DNA from 2 places in the Serratia proteamaculans genome. Region 2 is predicted to be linked to the other one. Evidence: predicted binding sites of a transcription regulator. Region 2 holds the regulator's gene; the other holds the start of a gene.

What was found. The regulator PhoB, encoded in region 2, activates phosphate uptake and scavenging genes when phosphate is short. The targets are predictions, from matches to a motif close to CTGTCATAAAACTGNCNNAT.
Positions count from the first base shown of each region.
Region 1: the regulator PhoB is predicted to act here: its motif matches at 3,240-3,259, upstream of glpT (glycerol-3-phosphate transporter).

Region 1 is NZ_OX461105.1:195,610-205,826, forward strand. Features, by position in the region: gene yigL (sugar/pyridoxal phosphate phosphatase YigL) at 1-414, shown strand, start outside; gene glpQ (glycerophosphodiester phosphodiesterase) at 567-1,646, opposite strand; gene glpT (glycerol-3-phosphate transporter) at 1,730-3,085, opposite strand; gene glpA (anaerobic glycerol-3-phosphate dehydrogenase subunit A) at 3,451-5,094, shown strand; gene glpB (glycerol-3-phosphate dehydrogenase subunit GlpB) at 5,084-6,355, shown strand; gene glpC (anaerobic glycerol-3-phosphate dehydrogenase subunit GlpC) at 6,352-7,551, shown strand; gene QOT07_RS00905 (DcrB family lipoprotein) at 7,580-8,143, opposite strand; gene QOT07_RS25880 (hypothetical protein) at 8,316-8,444, opposite strand; gene QOT07_RS00915 (7-cyano-7-deazaguanine/7-aminomethyl-7-deazaguanine transporter) at 8,448-9,113, opposite strand; gene tusA (sulfurtransferase TusA) at 9,390-9,635, shown strand; gene QOT07_RS00925 (zinc/cadmium/mercury/lead-transporting ATPase) at 9,701-10,217, opposite strand, start outside.
Region 2 is NZ_OX461105.1:1,070,327-1,080,543, reverse strand. Features, by position in the region: gene QOT07_RS05010 (cobalamin-independent methionine synthase II family protein) at 305-1,411, opposite strand; gene QOT07_RS05005 (PstS family phosphate ABC transporter substrate-binding protein) at 1,623-2,561, opposite strand; gene phoR (phosphate regulon sensor histidine kinase PhoR) at 2,577-3,893, opposite strand; gene phoB (phosphate response regulator transcription factor PhoB) at 3,918-4,607, opposite strand; gene sbcD (exonuclease subunit SbcD) at 4,809-6,041, shown strand; gene sbcC (exonuclease subunit SbcC) at 6,038-9,289, shown strand; gene licT (BglG family transcription antiterminator LicT) at 9,615-10,217, shown strand, end outside.

The sequences.
Region 1 (10,217 bases), 870 kb from region 2:
CAGTACCAATTGTTCGAGCCGGGCCTGCTGGAAACCGACGGCGTGTGCAAGGTGTACTTCACCTGTGAAGATCATGAAAAGCTGCTGCCGCTGGAAGATGCCATCAATGCGCGTTGGGGCGATCGGGTTAACGTCAGTTTCTCGTTCCCAACCTGTCTGGAAGTGATGGCGGGTGGCGTATCAAAAGGCCACGCGCTGGAAGAAGTGGCCAAGATCATCGGATATACGCTGAAAGAGTGCATTGCCTTCGGTGACGGTATGAATGATCTGGAAATGCTGTCGATGGCCGGCAAAGGCTGCATCATGCGCGACGCGCATCAGCGTCTGAAGGACAAGCTGCCGGAACTGGAAGTGATTGGCTCCAACGTCGACGATGCGGTGCCGCACTACCTGCGCAAGATGTTCATCGCCTGATATACCCTTTGTCTTTCGCGCCGCAGCGTTGTTGGCTACGCGCGTTTACCCCAGTCACTTACTTGAGTAAGCTCCTGGGGATTCACGTGCTTGCCGTCTAGCTGCAACGCGAAATCCATTGGGTATCAATTAACGATAAGGGCACCTTGCAATTACTTGTGCTGGCCCTGCTTTTGCAGGAATTGCACACCTTTGTCAGGGAAGTCGGTGAACACGCCGTCAACGCCTGCCTGGTTGTAAATCACGTCATACAGTTGATTCACGTCGGTGACGTAGTTCGGCAGTGCATCGGCACGGATGGTGAAGGGGTGTACCGCCAGCTTATTGGCATGGGCTTCTTTCACCATGTCGGTCAGCACCACCTTGCCCGGCTTGGATTTCTCTGCCACGACCAGCATATGGTAGTCCGGCCCGATGCCATCGGCGTACTGGGCAATCTGCTTCATCGCACCCGGTTTGAACATCCAGTCATAGTCGTATTCCACCCACTTGCCGTCGGCCTTCTGCTCATAGGTTTCCTGCCATTTGTTATAGGCGATCAGCTGGATCAGCTTCAGATCCATGCCCATCTTCGGCTCCAGCTCGGTTTTAATCCGCTTCAGCTCGTTGGCGTCAAAGCATTGCAGATAAACGTTGTCGCCCTTGCCGGTATAACCGTACTGCTTCAGCACCGCCAGCACTTTGCTGGAAATATCCTTGCCTTCCTGCTTGTGGAACCACGGCGCTTTGATTTCCGGGTAAATACCGATGTTTTTGCCGGTTGAATGGTTCAGCCCCTGCACAAACTCGATCTCTTCCTGGAAGGTATGGACGCGGAAGTCGGATTTGCCCATCGGGAAACGGCCAGGGTAGCCCTGCACTTTTTTACCGTTTTCGATCTCAAAGCCTTCGGTGAACTTCAACGATTTGATTTCTGCCAGCGTAAAGTCGATGGCGTAATAGCGGCCGTCCTTACGGGCGCGGTCCGGGAAGCGTTCGGCTACGTCGGTGACGCGATCGAGATAGTGGTCATGCAAAACCACCAGCTCGTTGTCCTTGGTCATCACCAGATCCTGCTCGAGGAAGTCCGCACCCTGCGCGTAGGCCATGGCCTTCGCCGGCAGAGTGTGTTCCGGCAGATAACCGCTGGCACCCCGGTGGGCGATCACCACCTTGTCGGCGGCCTGTGCGGCGCTGACCATTGAGGTGGCCAGGATAATCCCTGTCAGCAGGGCTTTGACTTGAGTCCGCATTCTGTTGTTCTCCATGTTGTAGGGGCAGGGGTAGTAAAAAGGCCGCAGCGCGGCCTTTAAATAATGCGAAAGTTGTATGACGCTTAACCGCGTTTGTTGGCAGCGATTTCCGCGTGGTGTTTTTTCTCGCTCAGCATGGTCAACAACAGCAACAATACTGCGCCGACGCTGCCGCCAATCATCACCATAAAGCCACCGTCCCAACCGAAGTAGTCAACGGTGTAGCCGACAATGGCGCTGGCTGCGACCGAACCGCCCAGATAACCGAACAGACCGGTAAAGCCCGCAGCGGTACCGGCCGCTTTCTTCGGCGCCAGTTCCAGTGCGTGCAGACCGATCAACATTACCGGGCCGTAAATCAGGAAACCGATGGTGATCATACAGGCCATATCGATGCCAGGGTTACCGACCGGGTTGAGCCAGTAAACCACGGTAGCGATGGTCACCAGGGTCATAAAGAACACGCCGGTGGCGCCACGGTTGCCCTTGAACACCTTGTCCGACATCCAGCCACACAGTAGGGTGCCCGGGATACCGGCATATTCGTACAGGAAATAGGCCCAGGAAGACTTATCCAGCGAGAAGTGCTTCACTTCTTTCAGGTAGGTCGGTGACCAGTCCAGGATGCCGTAACGCAGCAGGTAAACGAACACGTTGGCCACGGCGATGTACCACAGCAGCTTGTTCGGCAGGATGTACTGCATGAAGATTTGCTTGGCGGTCAGCTCTTCTTCCGCTTTCTCGCTGTAGTCGTCCGGATAATCGTTTTTGTATTCTTCAATCGGCGGCAGGCCACAGGATTGCGGGGTGTCACGCATCAATGCGAAGGCGATCAGGGCCACCAGAATGGCACCGAAGGCCGGCATATACAGTGCAGCGTGCCAGTCGTTGAACCAGGCCATGCCCAGCAGGAACAGCAATGGCGGCAGACCGCCACCCACGTTATGGGCGCAGTTCCAGACCGAAACAATGCCGCCGCGCTCTTTCTGCGACCACCAGTGCACCATGGTACGGCCACATGGCGGCCAGCCCATACCCTGGAACCAACCGCACAGGAACAGCAGCACGAACATCACCGCAATGCTCGAAGTCGCCCATGGCACGAAGCCCATGAACAGCATCACTGCGGCAGCCAGGATCAGGCCGGCGGGCAGGAACACCCGGGGGTTGGAGCGGTCAGAAACCGACCCCATGATGAATTTGGAAAAACCATAGGCGATGGAAATACCGGACAGCGCGAAACCGAGGTCACCGCGGCTGAAGCCCTGGTCGATCAAATAAGGCATGGCCAGGGTGAAGTTCTTGCGCACCAGGTAGTAGGCGGCATAACCGAAGAAAATCCCCATAAAAATTTGCCAGCGCAATTTACGGTACAGCGGGTCGACTTTGTCGACCGGCACACGGGAAATGTGTGCTGCCGGCTTAAAAATACTCAACATGAGCGCCTCCGATGGCTTTATCTAGTTATCACATCAATATGACCTTTTACGTTCATTTGATGATTGAGCGGATATCGAATGTGGTGTTTTTTTGTTCCATAACGAGCGTCATCCTAGTCAAATCAGCCTGGTGTCGCTGTGATGAATGGCGCAATTGTTACACTTTTATGAAACACCGGCGGATTTTGAGCGATTCGTTAACGTTATGAAATAGAAAAACGCCCAAAAATCGTGATTATGATCACATTCATGGTTTTTTGTGGACATTTGGTTTTCGTTTATAGTTCGTTATTGTTCCTTATCAAACAAAGACCCCAATGACTGTGGCTCAATAGGCCAATAATCACGGATCCTGAGAGAGCCTCATGAGCAGTCATTCACCGGATAACGAAACGGATGTGATCATCATTGGCGGCGGTGCGACCGGAGCGGGCATTGCTCGTGACTGTGCGCGTCGTGGCCTGCGTTGCATACTGCTGGAGCGCCACGATATCGCCACCGGTGCCACCGGCCGTAACCACGGTCTGCTGCACAGCGGAGCACGCTATGCGGTGACCGACGGTGAGTCGGCGCGCGAATGCATAGAAGAGAACCAAATCCTCAAGCGCATTGCGCATCACTGCATCGAGCGTACCGATGGGCTGTTTATCACGCTGCCGCAGGATTCGCTGGCCTACCAACAACAGTTTATTGTCTCCTGCCACAGCGCTGGTATCAAAGCCGAAGCAATTGACCCGCAGTTGGCGCTGCGCCTGGAGCCGGCCGCCAACCCGGCGCTGATCGGTGCGGTGCGGGTGCCGGACGGCACTGTCGACCCCTTCCGTCTGACCGCCGCCAATATGCTCGATGCCCGTGAGCACGGTGCGCAGATCCTCACTTATCATCAGGTGGTCGGTTTACTTCGCGCGGGCGATCGCGTAACCGGCGTGCGCGTTTTCGACCATCAATCGGCACGCCACTACGATATTCACGCCGAGGTGGTGGTCAACGCGGCCGGTATCTGGGGCCAGCAGATTGCGGAATATGCCGATCTGCGCATTCGTATGTTCCCGGCCAAGGGCGCTCTGCTGATCCTCGGCCATCGCATCAATAACATGGTGATCAACCGCTGCCGCAAACCGGCGGATGCCGACATTTTGGTGCCGGGCGACACCATTTCGGTGATTGGCACCACCTCCACCCACATTGATTATGACCAGATCGACAACATGCTGGTGACGCCGCAGGAAGTGGACATTCTGATCCGTGAGGGGGCGCTGTTGGCGCCGGAACTGGCTCAGACCCGTATTCTGCGTGCCTATGCCGGTGTGCGGCCGCTGGTGGCCAGCGATGACGACCCCAGCGGTCGCAATGTCAGCCGTGGCATCGTGCTGCTCGATCATGCCAGTCGCGACGGGCTGGAAGGCTTTATCACCATTACCGGCGGCAAGTTGATGACCTACCGGCTGATGGCGCAATGGGCGACCGATAAAGTGTGTGAAAAGCTTGGGTTAGACAGCCCCTGTACCACCGCGCAGGAAGCCTTGCCCGGCTCCCGTCAGTCGGCGGAAGAGACGGTGCGCAGCGTGGTTTCCCTGCCTGCCAGCATTCGTGGTTCGGCGGTGTATCGCCACGGCGATCGTGCCAGTCAGGTACCGGCCGGCGATCGGCTGGATAACAGCCTGGTGTGTGAATGTGAAGCGGTCACCGCCGGTGAAGTGCGCTATGCGGTTAACTCCCTTACCGTCAATAACCTGGTCGATCTGCGCCGCCGTACCCGTGTCGGCATGGGCACCTGCCAGGGAGAACTCTGCGCCTGCCGTGCCGCCGGGTTGCTGACGCGTTTTAACGTCACCACCCCGCAGCAGTCGATCGATCAGCTATCGCATTTCCTCAACGAACGTTGGAAAGGAGTAAGGCCGATCGCCTGGGGTGATGCATTGCGTGAAAGTGAATTTACCAGTTGGGTTTACCAGGGATTGTGCGGGCTCGATGCCCGGGGGGAACAGGAGGCCGATGATGCGATTTGACGTAGTGGTGATTGGCGGCGGCCTGGCGGGCATGACCTGTGCCATTCGGCTGGCGGAACAGGGTAAGCGTTGCGCCGTGGTCAGCTCAGGCCAAAGCGCGCTCTATTTTTCATCCGGATCGCTGGATCTGCTGGCGCAGCTACCCGACGGCACCCCGGTAACCTCACCCCTGGCGGCAATGCCGGCGCTTGCGCTACAGGCGCCACGGCATCCTTATGCGCTAATAGGTGCCGAACGGGTGGCGGCACTGTCGGACGACGCAGCTCAGTTGCTGCAGCGCTGTGGTTTGAGCCTGCAGGGCAGCAGTGAACGTAATCATCTGCGGGTTACGCCATTAGGCACGCGTCGGGCGACCTGGCTCAGTCCTCAGGCCATCCCGGTCACGCCGTTGGACGGCGAACTGCCGTGGAAAAGTATCGCGGTGATTGGCATCGAAGGATTTTTGGATTTTCAGCCACAGTTGGCCGCCAGTTCCCTGACGCAGAGCCTGGGTATCCAGGCGGAAGTCGCTTATATGCACTTGCCGTCGCTCGACCGGCTGCGCAACAACCCCAGTGAGTTCCGGGCGGTGAATATTGCCAGAGTGCTGGATCTGCCGGAAAACCTGACGCCGATGGCGGACGAGGTGAGCCGATTGGCCGGTGATGCCGAGGCGATCTTCCTGCCCGCCTGTCTGGGGCTGGAAAATGATAGCTCACTGGCAGCACTGCAGATGGCGGTGGGTAAACCGATCCGTCTGTTGCCGACGTTGCCGCCTTCGGTACTGGGCATGCGCCTGCACCAGGCCCTGCGTTCGCGTCTGCAGCAACTGGGCGGCGTGTTCATGCCGGGTGACAGCGTGCTGCGGGCGGATATCGAAGCCGGGCGAGTCACCGGCCTCTATACCCGCAACCACACCGATATTCCGTTGCTGGCGCAACAGGTGGTGTTGGCCAGCGGCAGCTTTTTCAGCAACGGGCTGGTGGCGGACTTCGAGGGCATACGTGAGCCGGTGTTTGGGCTGGATGTCGACAGCCGGGCGGATCGCGCTGACTGGAGCCACCGTAATCTGTTTGCTCCGCAGCCTTACCTGCAATTTGGGGTACGCACCGATGAGCGGCTGCGGGCCTTAAGGCAGGGAGAGCCCCTGAGCAACCTGTATGCCATCGGTGCAGTGACCGGCGGCTATGATCCCCTGCAGCAGGGCTGCGGTGCGGGTGTTTCGCTGATTGGGGCGTTGTACGTCGCGCAACAGATTGCGGCACAGGAGGAGCGTCCATGAGCCTGCAGAAAGACAACAGCTTTGAAAACTGCATCAAGTGCACCGTCTGCACCACCTATTGCCCGGTGGCCAAAGTCAATCCGCTCTACCCAGGGCCCAAACAGGCAGGGCCGGACGGCGAGCGCCTGCGGCTGAAGGATCCGGCGCTGTATGACGAAGCGCTGAAGTATTGCACCAACTGCAAACGCTGTGAGGTGGCCTGCCCGTCCGACGTCAAAATCGGCGACATCATTCAGCGCGCCCGTGCCGACTTTGCCCAGAGCAAACCCACGCTGCGCGACGCCATCCTCAGCCATACCGACCTGATGGGTTCGCTGTCGACGCCGTTTGCGCCGATTGTGAACGCCGCCACCGGGTTAAAACCGGTGCGTGCCCTGCTCGACAAGGCGCTGAAAATTGACCATCGGCGTGAACTGCCAAAGTACTCGTTCGGCACCTTCCGCCGCTGGTATCGCCAGCAGGCTCAGGCCCAACAGCGTTATGCCGAGCAGGTGGCATTCTTCCACGGCTGCTTCGTCAATTACAACCACCCGCAACTGGGTAAGGATCTGATCAAGGTCTTTAATGCGATGGATATTGGCGTGCAGTTGCTGAAACGCGAGAAATGCTGCGGCGTGCCGCTGATCGCCAATGGCTTTATCGCCCAGGCCAAAAAACAGGCCAGGGTGAATGCCGAATCGCTGCACGAGGCGGTGCTGGAGCGGGGTATCCCTGTGGTGGCGACCTCTTCCAGCTGTACTTTTACCCTGCGCGATGAATATCCGCATTTGCTGGAAGTGGATACCTCGGCGGTGCGCGAGCGGGTGGAGCTGGCGACGCGCTATCTGTACCGCCTGCTCAATCAGGGTCGTCAGTTACCGCTGAAACACACACCGCTGCGGGTGGCCTACCATACGCCATGCCATATGGAGAAAATGGGCTGGACTGCCTATACGCTGGAGCTGTTGCGACAGATACCGGGGCTGGAGCTGGTGGTGCTGGATTCGCAGTGCTGTGGCATTGCCGGCACCTATGGATTTAAATCGGAGAATTATGAGACGTCGCAGGGCATTGGTGCGTCGCTGTTCCGTCAAATAGAGGAAAGCGGGGTGGACCTGGTGGTCACGGACTGCGAAACCTGCAAATGGCAAATCGAGATGTCGACCAGCAAGCGCTGCGAACATCCGATCACCTTGTTGGCGCAGGCATTGGCATAGGGCGCAGCGGGCTGCGCCCAGAGTAAGATTACTTGTTCAGTTTCAGCGTTTTGATGATGCCTTCGGCTTCGCTCTGCGCTTGCTGCTGGTTATCCGCCGGCAGCGTCACCTGAATGGTCAGCATATTGTTGTCCAGCGTGCCGATCAGGATAGAGGAATAGGCTTTCTCGCCGCCGCTGGTGATGATGCTGTCCAATTGACGCAGCGGTACGCCGTTAACGTCGATGGCTTTGTTGGTGATCACCTGCAGGTTGGCGTCACGCGAGCGCTGGGTATCTTCCAGACGCTTGCTCAGGGTTTCCAGGCTGTCGGCTGTTTTATCGCCGAGGATCACGATCAGAGCGCGCTGGCCGGTACTGTCGGCGTAAACGTGCATGTTGTTCGCCTGATTGCCCAGCTTGCCGCTTTGGTCCGCCATGCCCACCGGCAGGGTGAATGCCAGCTTGCCATCCAGCAAGCTCACCTGTTGCCCGGCTGGGGCGCTGGCTGCGGCATCACCTGCCGACGCCTTGGTGTCTTTGGTTTCGCCGTCACAGGCCGCCAGGCCAAGCACTAACAGGCTGATACCCATCAATTTTGCTACTTTACGCATTGGGCTTCCTTCTTCCTTTCAGGTAGGGTTTCACTGCCTTATCGCAACCTATTCCACGTTGAAATGCAAGGCTGATGTTGTCACAAGGTTTTCTCAAGTAATAGCCGATAATCAGCCACTTCGCCTTTCTTTTCCAGTTGAACAATCTGATAGTGACGGCCGATGAGCATCATCAGCGGCTGTGCAGGTTGCCGAATTCGGGGATTTGCTGATAAAGACGGTGAGTTTCTTCGAAGGTGGCGTGGCGGGTGGTGATGGTCATGGCGGCCTCCGGATCGATGCAGGCCGCCAATGATAACACGGGTCAGCCTGCTTGCAGGCTGCCGTTGTCTTGGCGGGCGGCGATACGCTTAAGCAGCATATTCAACAGAACGCCATACATCGGCAGGAAGAACAGCATGCAAATCAGCACTTTGAAGCTGTAGTCCACCAGGGCAATCTCAACCCAGTTGTTGGCCATAAAGGCGTCGCTGCTCTTGTAGAACGCAATAAAGAAGAACGACAGAGTATCGCTGATATTGCCGAGGAACATGGCGGCGGCAGGGGCAACCCACCAGGCACTGCGCTGACGCAGGCGATTGAAAACGTGAACGTCGAGGATCTGGCCGAGTACATAAGCCATAAAGCTGGCGACGGCGATACGCGCCACAAACAGATTAAAGCTACCCAGTGCGGCAAAGCCCTGCCATTCGCCCTGATAGGTCACGGTGGAAATCACGTACGAGATAAACAACGCCGGTACCATCACCGAAAGAATGATGCGTCGTGCCAGCGGGGCACCGAAAATTCGCACCGTCAGATCGGTAGCCAGAAAGATAAACGGGAAGGTAAATGCACCCCAGGTGGTATGAAAGCCGAAAATGGACATCGGCAACTGCACCAGGTAGTTACTGGAGGTAATGATGACAATATGGAACAGCGATAGCCAGACTAACGCGGTAAGGCGCTGCCGAGCAGTAAACGAATACATGTTGTAGCCTTTTTAATAGTGGGGTGAGGGAACCCAAATTGATACCCGTCGTCTTTCAAGCTGGTCGCCTAGCTGCAACTTGAAAGCCATAGGGTATCGTTATCAAAGCAGCGAAATAAGCTGCGCGGCCGCATGATACGCGTTTGCGCAACCAATGCAATGGTTAAATTTAACGCAAACGTTAACGCATCTTGCGCAGAAAAACTACCGGCGTAAACTAGGCGCTGATGAGATGCGGCGAGCGTTCGCCGATCGCTTTTGACCGAGAAAAATTGCATGACTGACTTATTTGCCCAGGCCGACCAGACGCTTGATGCGCTGGGGCTGCGCTGTCCGGAACCGGTAATGATGGTGCGTAAAACCGTACGCCATATGGATGACGGTGAAACGCTGCTGATTATTGCTGATGATCCGGCCACCACCCGCGATATTCCGGGGTTCTGCCGCTTTATGGAACACACGCTGGTGGCGCAGGAAACCGACGCCGCGCCTTACCGCTACCTGTTACGTAAGGGCGTCTAAGTACCGTAGCCATATTATGACACCCCAGGGGCAAGATATTCGCTGCCCCTGGGGTGTGTTATGACTTAGTCGCGCTTCTTCAGCAGTCGCAGGGCGTTGGCGGTGACCAGCGCGGTGGCGCCAGAGTCCGCCAGCACCGCCAGCCACAGCCCGGTCAGGCCCAGCAGGGTGGTGATCAGGAATACCCCTTTCAGCCCTAGCGCAATGGTGATGTTCTGCCGAATATTGGCGTGTGTTGCGCGTGAGATACGGATCATTTCCGCCACGCCCACCAGCCGGTTATGGGTCAGCGCCGCGTCGGCGGTTTCCAGCGCCACGTCGGTACCGCTGCCCATCGCGATGCCGATACTGGAGGCTTTCATCGCCGGTGCATCATTGATGCCGTCGCCGATCATCGCCGTTGGCCGCAGTTCGCTCAGTTCAGTCACCGCCTTCACTTTATCTTCCGGCAGCAGCCCGGCCCGGTAATCCAGCCCCAACTCAGTGGCAATCGCCGCCGCCGCACGCGGGTTGTCACCGGTTAACATCACCCCGTTGATCCCCAGCGCTTTCAGTTCGGCAATCGCCTGTTTGGCATCGCTA
Region 2 (10,217 bases):
GAAAGTGACCACTCATGATGATGGGCAGAGTTTTAAGAGTTATAAATGGAGGTTTAGTCCGACAACGGAGGCTAAGTTAAACGTTTATAGCGTTGAAAGGCAAGGCGCATGACAAAAAGCAGAGTTATAGACCAGATAATCTTTCAGGGCCAGTCGATCATAGTGGCTATCAATAAATATACAATACATGATTTGTATCATTTTTGAGCGACACATTCACAAAACGTGAAGCCTAAAGCGAATGACCGCGCGAAAACGCCAATAAACAGCCAATTTCCGCGCGGTCTGGACGGGATTTTCGCCGCTACCAAACCTGTCGGGCAATGTTCACCACGCTTTGCAGTTTATTCCACTGCTGTGATTCACTCAGGCTGTTGCCCTCTTCGGTCGAGGCAAAACCGCACTGGGTGCTGAGGCAAAGTTGGCGGCGATCGACAAATTGCGCAGCCTCCTCAAGACGCTGTTTCACCTGTTCAGGATTTTCCAGCTCGCCGTTTTTGGTGGTGATCAACCCCAGCACCACCTGCTGTTTACCCGGTTTGATAAAACGTAACGGCTCGAACCCGCCGGAGCGCTCATTGTCGTACTCCAGGAAGAAGGCATCGATATTCACCTGACCAAACAAGATCTCCGCCACCGGCTCATAGCCGCCTTCGGAGATCCAGGTGGAGCGGAAATTGCCGCGGCAAACGTGTAAACCAATGATCAGATCGTCCGGCTTGTCGGCGATCGCTGCATTCAACACATCCGCGTAAATACGCGCCAGACGATCAGGATCTTCTCCGCGCTCGCGGATCTGCCGCCGTTGATCGTCCGAGCACAGATAGGCCCAAACGGTGTCATCCAGTTGCAGGTAGCGGCAGCCGGCGTCATAAAACGCCTTGATCGCGTCGCGGTAGGTCTGCGCCAGATCGTCAAAATAGGCGTTCTGATCCGGGTAAACCTGGCTGTCTATGGCCTTGCGCCCGCCGCGAAAGTGCAGCACGCTCGGGCTGGGAATGGTCATTTTCGGCACCGCATCACCGGCGGTCGCCTTCAGGAAGCGAAAATCTGCCAGCATCGGGTGCTGCGGGTTAAAACCCAGCTTGCCGACCACCTTGATACTGCGCGCCCGGGTTTGCACGCCGTTGAACTGGATCCCCTGCTCCGCGTCATAACCCTCCACGCCGTCCAGCCCTTCCAGAAAATCAAAATGCCACCACGCCCGACGAAATTCGCCGTCGGTCACCACCGCCAGGCCAAGATCTTTCTGTTTGGCCACCGCCAGACGGATCTGCTCGTCTTCAACCGCACGCAGTTGGTCAGCATTAATTTCATCCCGCTGGAACTGTTGGCGAGCAGTTTTCAGCGCCTCAGGGCGCAACAGGCTGCCGACAACGTCAGCGTGAAAAGCGTGATTGCAATCGCACATATTTATGACTCCCGGTGGCAGGCAAAAGATCGGGCCTTTGCCTCAGTAATTTACGGTGTGAACTATTACGCTGGGTTACGATAGACATCCAGACGTCTAGAAATCCAATAAACAGCATGCTGTCATATCGACTGCCGGGCAGCAATAGAAGAAATTTCATCGGTAGTGAGAGAAATTCATGTTGGGCGCGTGGCCGCACCCCGGGAGAAGTTTATTTCAGGCCTAATGCCAGGCGGGTTTTCTTCAGGGTGGCCGACGGCAGCGGCAGATAGCCGTCGTGGTTCACCAGGTTTTGTCCGGTATCGGACAGCACGCGATCGAGAAATGCGGCGGTCAGCGGCTCCAACGGCTGGTTGGGGGCTTTGTTGATGTAAATGTACAGATAGCGTGACAGCGGGTAGCTGCCGTTGCGCACGTTGGTGTCATTGGGGATGACATAGTTTTCGCCGGACTCCGCCAGGGGCAACAGCCGCACGCCGCTGGCACGAAAACCGATGCTGGCGTAGCCGATACTGTTCAACGAACCGGCCACCGCCTGTACCACCGAGGCCGAGCCGGGCAATTCATTGACCCGTGGCATAAAGTCACCACCACACAGCGCACGCAGTTTGAAATAGCCGTAGGTACCGGATGCCGAATTGCGACCAAAGCGCTGTAGAGTGCGCTGCTGCCAATCGCCGCTCAGCCCCAGTTCTCCCCAGCGCGTCAACGGTCGGTTTTCGCCACAGCGTAGAGTCGCGGAGAAAATCCGGTCAAGCTGTTGCAGGTTAAGACCACGCAGCGGGTTGTCCTGATGCACCAGCACCACCAGCGCATCCACCGCAACCGGTACTGCCAGCGGTGCATAGCCATAACGGTGTTCGAAAGCCGACACCTCCGCCGCTTTCATCGGGCGGCTCATGGGGCCAAGCTGCGCGGCACCTGCCGCCAATGCGGTAGGCGCGGTCGAGGAACCTGCGGCCTGGATCTGCAAATTAACGTTGGGGTAATGCTGACTGAAGTCCTGCGCCCACAGCGCCATCAGATTGGCCAGCGTATCGGAACCGACGCTCGACAGGTTGCCGGACAGCATGCCATCCGGCTGCGCTAACGCGCCACGGCTCGCCAGCAGCGCCAGGCAAAGCAACAGCCCTCGGGTCATTCGGTTCATACCAGCCTCTCCGCGTTAATTTTTCACCGCATTCTCTGACAAAGCTGCGGGAACAATCAACCGGTTAGGCAAGGTAAAGATGAATCGGGTGCCGATGCCCTGCTCACTGAGGATCTCCAGCCGCGCGTCGTGGTGGCTGAGAGCATGCTTGACGATCGCCAGCCCCAACCCACTGCCGCCGGTCTGGCGTGAACGGGCCTTGTCGACGCGATAGAAGCGTTCGGTCAGGCGCGGAATATGCTCGGCAGCGATGCCCGGCCCATTATCACTGACCTGGAACTGCGCTCCATTTGGCGTCTGCTGCCAGCTCACCTCAATATTGGTGCCGTTCGGCGTATGATTGACGGCGTTATACACCAGGTTTGATACCGCACTGCGCAGTTGGTCGTCGTTACCGAAGACCTTGAGCTGCTCGTTCACCCGGAAAGTAATCTCATGGTTGCCCCCGCTCAGCGACTGAGCTTCGCGTTGCAGCACCCGTAGCATCAGCGGGATATCGACCCGTTCGTTCATTTCGACATTAGGCGCTGCCTCAATCCGCGACAGCGTCAGCAACTGCTTGACCAGCCCGTCCATTCGTCGGGTCTGCTCCTGCATGGTGCCCAGCGCCTTGCCGCGCAGCGAGCCATCCAGCTCTTCGTCGCTCATCATCTCCAGATAGCCCTGCAACACCGTCAACGGAGTGCGAAGCTCGTGGCTGACGTTAGCGAAGAAGTTGCGTCGCGCACCTTCCAGTTGGCGCATCTGGGTGACATCACGCGCCACCATCAGCAACTGCCCTTCGGAATAAGGCATCACACGAAATTCGACGTAATGTTCATTGTTCAACTGCAAGGTTAACGGCCGGGAGAACTCCTGCTGTTGCAGATAGTGGCTGAACTCCGGGTAACGCAGCAGGTTAAGGATGTGCTGACCATTGTCTTCCGGCCAGCGGAAACCCAACAGATGCTGCGCCAAACCGTTACACCAGAAGATATTGCCTTCGACGGTGGTCATCACCACCGCATCGGGCAGCGATTCCGCCCCGCTGCGGAAACGTTTGATCAACAGCGCCAGCTCACGACGCCGGCGACGGTTGCGCTGCTGCATCTGGTACAGGCCGTAAAACAGCGGTTCCCAGCTCCAGCGGCCAGGGGGGGGCGTCATGCTGCGATCGACCCATAGCCAGTGGGAAAGTTTGAGTTGGTTGTAGAAATTCCATACCAGCGCCGCCAGCACGGAGGCCAGCAGCAGCCAGGGCAGATAGCCGAAAATCAGCCCCAGCAGTAAGGCAGGCAGGCAGAAAAGGGCCAGCTCCAGGGCCAGCCTCTTCCAGGATAGACGTTCTAGCACGGCATATTCTCCAGCGCGGCGCGATCAGTAGCGCGTTGAGAATCGGTAGCCGGTGCCCCGAACGGTTTGAACCATTTTGTCATGACCACTGGTCTCTAACGCCTTACGGAGTCGACGGATATGCACGTCAACGGTGCGGTCTTCCACATAAACGTTAGTGCCCCAGACGTGATTAAGCAACTGCTCGCGGCTATAAACACGCTCAGGATGGGTCATAAAGAAGTGCAGTAATTTGAACTCGGTCGGCCCCATATCCAGCGCCTGTTCGTTGGCCATCACCCGGTGTGAAGAAGGATCCAGGCTCAGCCCTTGCATTTCAATCACTTCTTCCACCGCCATCGGTGAAATACGGCGCATGACCGCCTTGATGCGTGCCACCAGTTCCTTTGGCGAGAAGGGTTTGGTGATGTAATCATCCGCCCCGACTTCCAGACCACGTACCCGGTCTTCTTCTTCACCGCGGGCAGTCAGCATCATCACCGGAATATCTCGGGTCAGCGCTTCACGCTTCATATGTTTGATAAACTGAATGCCGGAGCCTCCGGGTAACATCCAGTCGAGCAACACTAAATCAGGGAACGGCTCAGACAGGCGCGTCACTGCGCTGTCATAATCCTCAGCTTCCAACGGTTGGTAACCATTCTGTTCCAACACAAAGCACACCATCTCACGGATCGGCGCTTCGTCTTCCACCACCAGTATGCGTCTTGCCATCGTCAATCCTGCCAATGTGTTAGCGATCACAGTTGATTGCGGTCGCCATTATGCGTCAGTTTTGTGACAGATTTATGAAATAAATAGCCATGAAAAAACCTGCCTGTTGTAGGCAGTAAGCATAGCGATTATTTCTAGTCACGCAGAAACATCATATTCCCTTTATAATCCCTGCCATTACTCTATCGCCCTGGGAGTGTCATGCGCCTGATCCACACCTCTGACTGGCATCTTGGCCAGTATTTTTTCACCAAAAGCCGCGCCGCCGAACATCAGGCTTTTCTGCGCTGGTTGATCGAGCAGATCGAACAACAGCAGGTGGATGCGCTGATCGTCGCCGGGGATCTGTTCGATACCGGCTCGCCGCCAAGTTATGCCCGCGAGCTGTATAACCGTTTTGTAGTCGAGCTGCAGCGCACCGGCTGCCAATTGGTGGTGTTGGGCGGCAATCACGACTCTGTGGCAACCTTAAATGAATCGCGTGAATTGCTTTCCTGCCTGAATACCACCGTGATTGCCAACGCACAGAGCGAAACCGAACAGCAAATCCTGGTGCTGAATCAGCGCGACGGCCAGCCGGGCGCGGTGCTGTGCGCCATCCCGTTCCTGCGCCCGCGCGATTTGCTCACCAGCCGCGCCGGAGAATCCGGGGTACAAAAACAGCAGGCGCTGCAAGAGGCCATCGCCGACCATTATCAAACGCTGTATCAGGCGGCCTGTGCACGCCGTGACGCGCTGGGCTTGCCCCTGCCGATTGTTGCCACCGGCCACCTGACCACCGTAGGCGTCACCACCTCCGACTCGGTGCGCGATATCTATATTGGTACGCTGGACGCCTTTCCGGCGCAGGCCTTCCCACCGGCCGACTACATCGCGCTGGGGCATATTCACCGTGCACAAAACGTCGCCAAATCCGAACATATTCGCTACAGCGGCTCGCCGATCCCCCTCAGTTTTGACGAGTTGGGCAAGGCCAAAAGCGTGTTTATGGTGGATTTCAGCGCGGGTGCCCTGCAACAGGTCAGCACGCTGGAGATCCCCAGCTTCCAGCCCATGCAGCTTATCAAGGGCGATTTGGCGCAGATCGAGCAACAATTGCAGCAGTTCGCCGATTATCAGGGTGAATTACCGGTGTGGCTGGATATCGAAGTGGCAACGCAGGATTACCTTAGCGACATTCAGCGCCGCATCCAGCTCCTGGCCGATCAGCTGCCGGTAGAAGTGGTGCTGTTGCGCCGCAGCAAAGAACAACGCCGCCAGGCGATTGAACAGCAGGACAAAGAAACGCTAAACGAACTGAGTGTTAATGAGGTGTTCGAACGGCGGCTGGCGCAGGAGCCTGAAATGGCTGAAGAACGTCGGCAACGAATGAGCCAAATGTTCCAGCAGGTGGTCGCGGCCGTTCAGCATAACGACCAGGAGCCGAGCCAATGAAAATTCTCAGCCTGAGATTAAAGAACCTCAATTCATTGCAGGGCGAATGGAAGATCGACTTCACCGCCGAACCCTTTGCCAGTAATGGGTTGTTCGCCATCACCGGGCCCACCGGCGCGGGCAAAACTACCCTGCTGGACGCCATCTGTCTGGCGCTGTACCACCAAACGCCGCGCCTTAACGTTACGCCAAGCCAAAACGAGCTGATGACGCGCCACACCGCCGAATCGCTGGCTGAGGTCGAATTTGAAGTTAAAGGCGTCGGCTACCGTGCTTTCTGGAGCCAACGACGCGCCAAAAACGCCCCGGACGGCAATTTGCAGGCACCAAAGGTCGAACTGGCGCTGCGTGAAGACGGCAAGATCCTGGCAGACAAAGTGCGCGACAAGCTGGATATGACCGCCGCGATCACCGGCTTGGATTTCGGCCGCTTTACCAAATCGATGATGCTGTCCCAGGGGCAGTTCGCCGCCTTCCTCAATGCCGACGCCAACGATCGCGCCGAACTGCTGGAAGAGCTGACCGGTACCGAGATCTACGGCCAGCTTTCCGAGCGGGTTTTCGAACAGCATAAGCAGGCCAAGGCCGACCTGGATGCACTGCACCAACGTGCCAGCGGCATTGAACTGCTGAATGACGAACAGCGTCAGCAACTGGAAAATCAGTTGGTTGAACTGGGGACGCAGGAAAATACCCTTAGCGGACAGACCCGCCAGCAGCAGCAGGCGCTGAACTGGTTACAGCAGTGGCAACAGACGCAGCACAAGCAGCAGGAATACCAACGCCAACTGAACGCGGCACAGCAGGAACAGGCCGCGGCCGAACCGCAACTGCAGCAGTTAGCGCGCAGCGAACCTGCAGAAAAACTGCGACCGCTGCTTAACGAACGTAACCGCTGCCGCCACGATCAACAGGCGCTGCAACAACAGATCGCACAGTTGACGCAGCAGCAGGCGCAACAGCTTGCCCAGATGGCGCCGTTGCAACAGGCGGTAGAACAAGCGCGCGCGCAACTGCAGGCGCATGTTGAATACCAGCAGACTCAGCAGCGTGTGATCGACGAGCAAGTGGTTCCGCTGGATAACCAGATCGCCCAGTGGCAAAAAACGCAGGCCGAACTGCAACAGGCCTGCACTAACGCCATCCAGCAATACGCACTGCAAAAAGCGGAGCTGGAAAAGCTCGAGCTTCAGCGAGCCCAGTTAACCGTACAGGCCGGACAGCATCAGGAAAAGCTTAACGGCCTCACCGCCGCGCTGGCAACGCAGCAACAGCGGCAAAATGCGCTGGAAGCCCAGTCCCCGCTGGCGGCGCTGCGTCAGCGTCAGACCGAATTGGCCGAGCTGCGTCCGGTGCGCCAGCAGTTATTCGCCCTCTCCTCGCTGTCTCAACAGATTGCCAAACGGCTGGAGCAGCAGTGGCAAGAGTTAAACGTCGGCCAAAACGAGCTAACTCAGTTAGAGCCACAATTGGAACTGGCTCGTCAACAATATAAACAACAAAAAGCCCATCAAGCCGACGTTGAAAAAACAGAAGAGCTGGAAAAACGGATCGTGGGGTTGGAAGCCGACCGAGCGCGTCTGCAACCCGGTGAGCCTTGCCCGTTGTGCGGCTCAAATGCGCATCCGGCAGTTGAGCAATACCAAGCGGTAAAGCTGTCAGAAACCTCACAGCGTCTGGAAGAAATGAAAATCCAGACCGAAGCATTACAAAAGAAAGGCGTCGAATTACGGGCACGCTACGATAGCCTGCAACAACAGCAACAGCGCCAACAGCAACTCATCGCGCAAGACGAGCAGCAGCTGGCCGCACACCTGCAGCAGTGGCAAACACTCAGCACACCGCTGGCGTTTGATTTTGCCCTGCAGGATGCCGAACGTCTGAGCCAGTGGCTGAACGCCTGCGACAGTGAAGAACGTCTGGGTCAGGCCGCTCTGCTGCAACACGAGCAGGCGTCGCACGCCGTACAACAGGCCAAGGACCAATTGGCCGCACTGCAAACACAGCAGCAGCAGGCGCAACAAGACAAGGCGCGGCTGGACGAGCGTTTCACCCTGCTGGAGAGAAACCACACCGAAGCCCAGTTGCAACAGCAGCGCTTGCAGCAGCAGTGGCAGGAGGGTGAACAAGCCCTTGGTGAGCAACGTGCGCAGCGACTGGCCCTGTTTGGTGAACAGCAAATCACGCAGGTGCGCGAACAGTTGCGCACCCGCCAGACGGCCTGTGAGCAGGCCAGCCAGCAGGCTGCCGAACAATGGCAGAAAGCCCAGGAACAACGCGATCGTCTGAGCGGCCAGTTGGCCGTACTACAGCAGCAACTGCTGCAACAGGCCGAGCGGTTGCAGCAGGCAGAGCGAGAGTGGCTACAGGCGCTGGCCGCCAGTGAATTCAGCGACGAGGCCGCCTTTAGCGCCGCGCTGTTGGATGACCACCAGCGCCAGCAATTGCAACAGCGTAAAGAGCAGTTGCAACAGCATCAGGTTGAAGCCAGCGCCCTGCTGGCCCAGGCCACAGATAGCCTGCAGCAGCACCAACAACAGCGCCCTGAAGGGCTGGATGAGAGTCAGGTCGATCCCCAGACCCTGAGCCAGAGTCTGGAAGCGCTGGCACAGCAGTTAAAAACCCTGCAGCTACGCCAGGGTGAGGTGCGCAATCAGTTAGAAAGCGATGCCGCACGCCGCATCAATCAGCAGTCGCTGTTTGAGCAAATCAGTCAAAGCCAGAGCCAGTACGACGACTGGAGCTATCTCAACCAGCTCATCGGCTCCAAAGAGGGGGACAAATTCCGCAAGTTTGCCCAGGGGCTGACGCTCGATCATCTGGTGTATCTGGCAAATAACCAGCTTGGGCGGCTGCATGGGCGTTACCTGCTGCAACGCAAAACCAGCGACGCGCTGGAGCTGCAGGTGGTGGACACCTGGCAGGCGGATGCGCTGCGCGATACCCGCACCCTGTCCGGCGGTGAAAGCTTCCTGGTGAGCCTGGCGCTGGCATTGGCGCTGTCCGATCTGGTCAGCCACAAGACCAGCATCGACTCGCTGTTCCTCGACGAAGGCTTTGGCACGCTGGATGCAGAAACCCTGGATACCGCGCTGGACGCGCTCGACAGCCTGAACGCCTCCGGGAAAACCATTGGCGTAATCAGCCATGTTGAAGCCATGAAAGAACGCATTCCGGTGCAGATTAAGGTGAAAAAGGTTAACGGTCTCGGCATCAGCCGGCTGGAGCCGCAGTTCCGCCTGGAATAATGCTGCACTGACTAAGAAATGTGACCGCGGCGGCAGTCCCCGGCTAAAAGCATTGAGCCAACGCTAGCAAGGGTTATGATGCGGCTGATAACAGGATTGTTACTGTATACCCGTCGCCTTTCAAGCCGCAGCGTTGTTACCTGCACTCGCTCACCCCAGTTACTTACTCAAGTAAGCGCCTGGGGATGAGCGAGTTGGCCGCCTAGCCGCAGCTTGAAATTCATAGGGTAGAGATATTTAAATACAGGCAAAACCTGACGCACGGGATCGCTCCTGTGCGTCAGGTTTTTTCGTTTTCAGCATGCTGAAACATCCGGGAATAGCCATGAAGATCGAAAAAATACTCAATAATAACGTGGTGATTACGCTGGACGATCGTCAGGAAGAAACGGTCGTCATGGGGAAAGGTATTGGTTTTAAAAAGAAGGCTGGCGATCCGCTGGACGAAAGCCTGATCGAGAAGATCTTCACCCTGAACGGCAGCGAAATGGCCGAGCGCTTTAAAACGCTGCTGTCGGAGATCCCGTTGGCCTGCGTGACCACCGCCGACAAGATCATCACCCTTGCCCGCCAGCGTCTGCCGGGTAAGTTGCACAACATCGTCTATATCACGCTGACCGATCATATCCACTTTGCGCTGCAGCGCCACGCGCAAGGGCTAGACATTAAAAACGTGTTGCTGTGGGAAATCAAAAAACTCTACCCGGCGGAGTTTGCCGTCGGGCTGGAAGCGCTGGCGCTAATCGCTCAACGACTGGGCACCGCCCTGCCGGAAGATGAGGCCGGGTTTATCGCTCTGCACCTGGTCAACGCCCAACTGAATGACGAAATGCACAACACCCTGCACATCACCCGGGTGATGCAGGAGATCCTGAACATCGTCAAATATCACTTCCGTTTTGACTACAACGAAGAAGCCCTGAGCTAT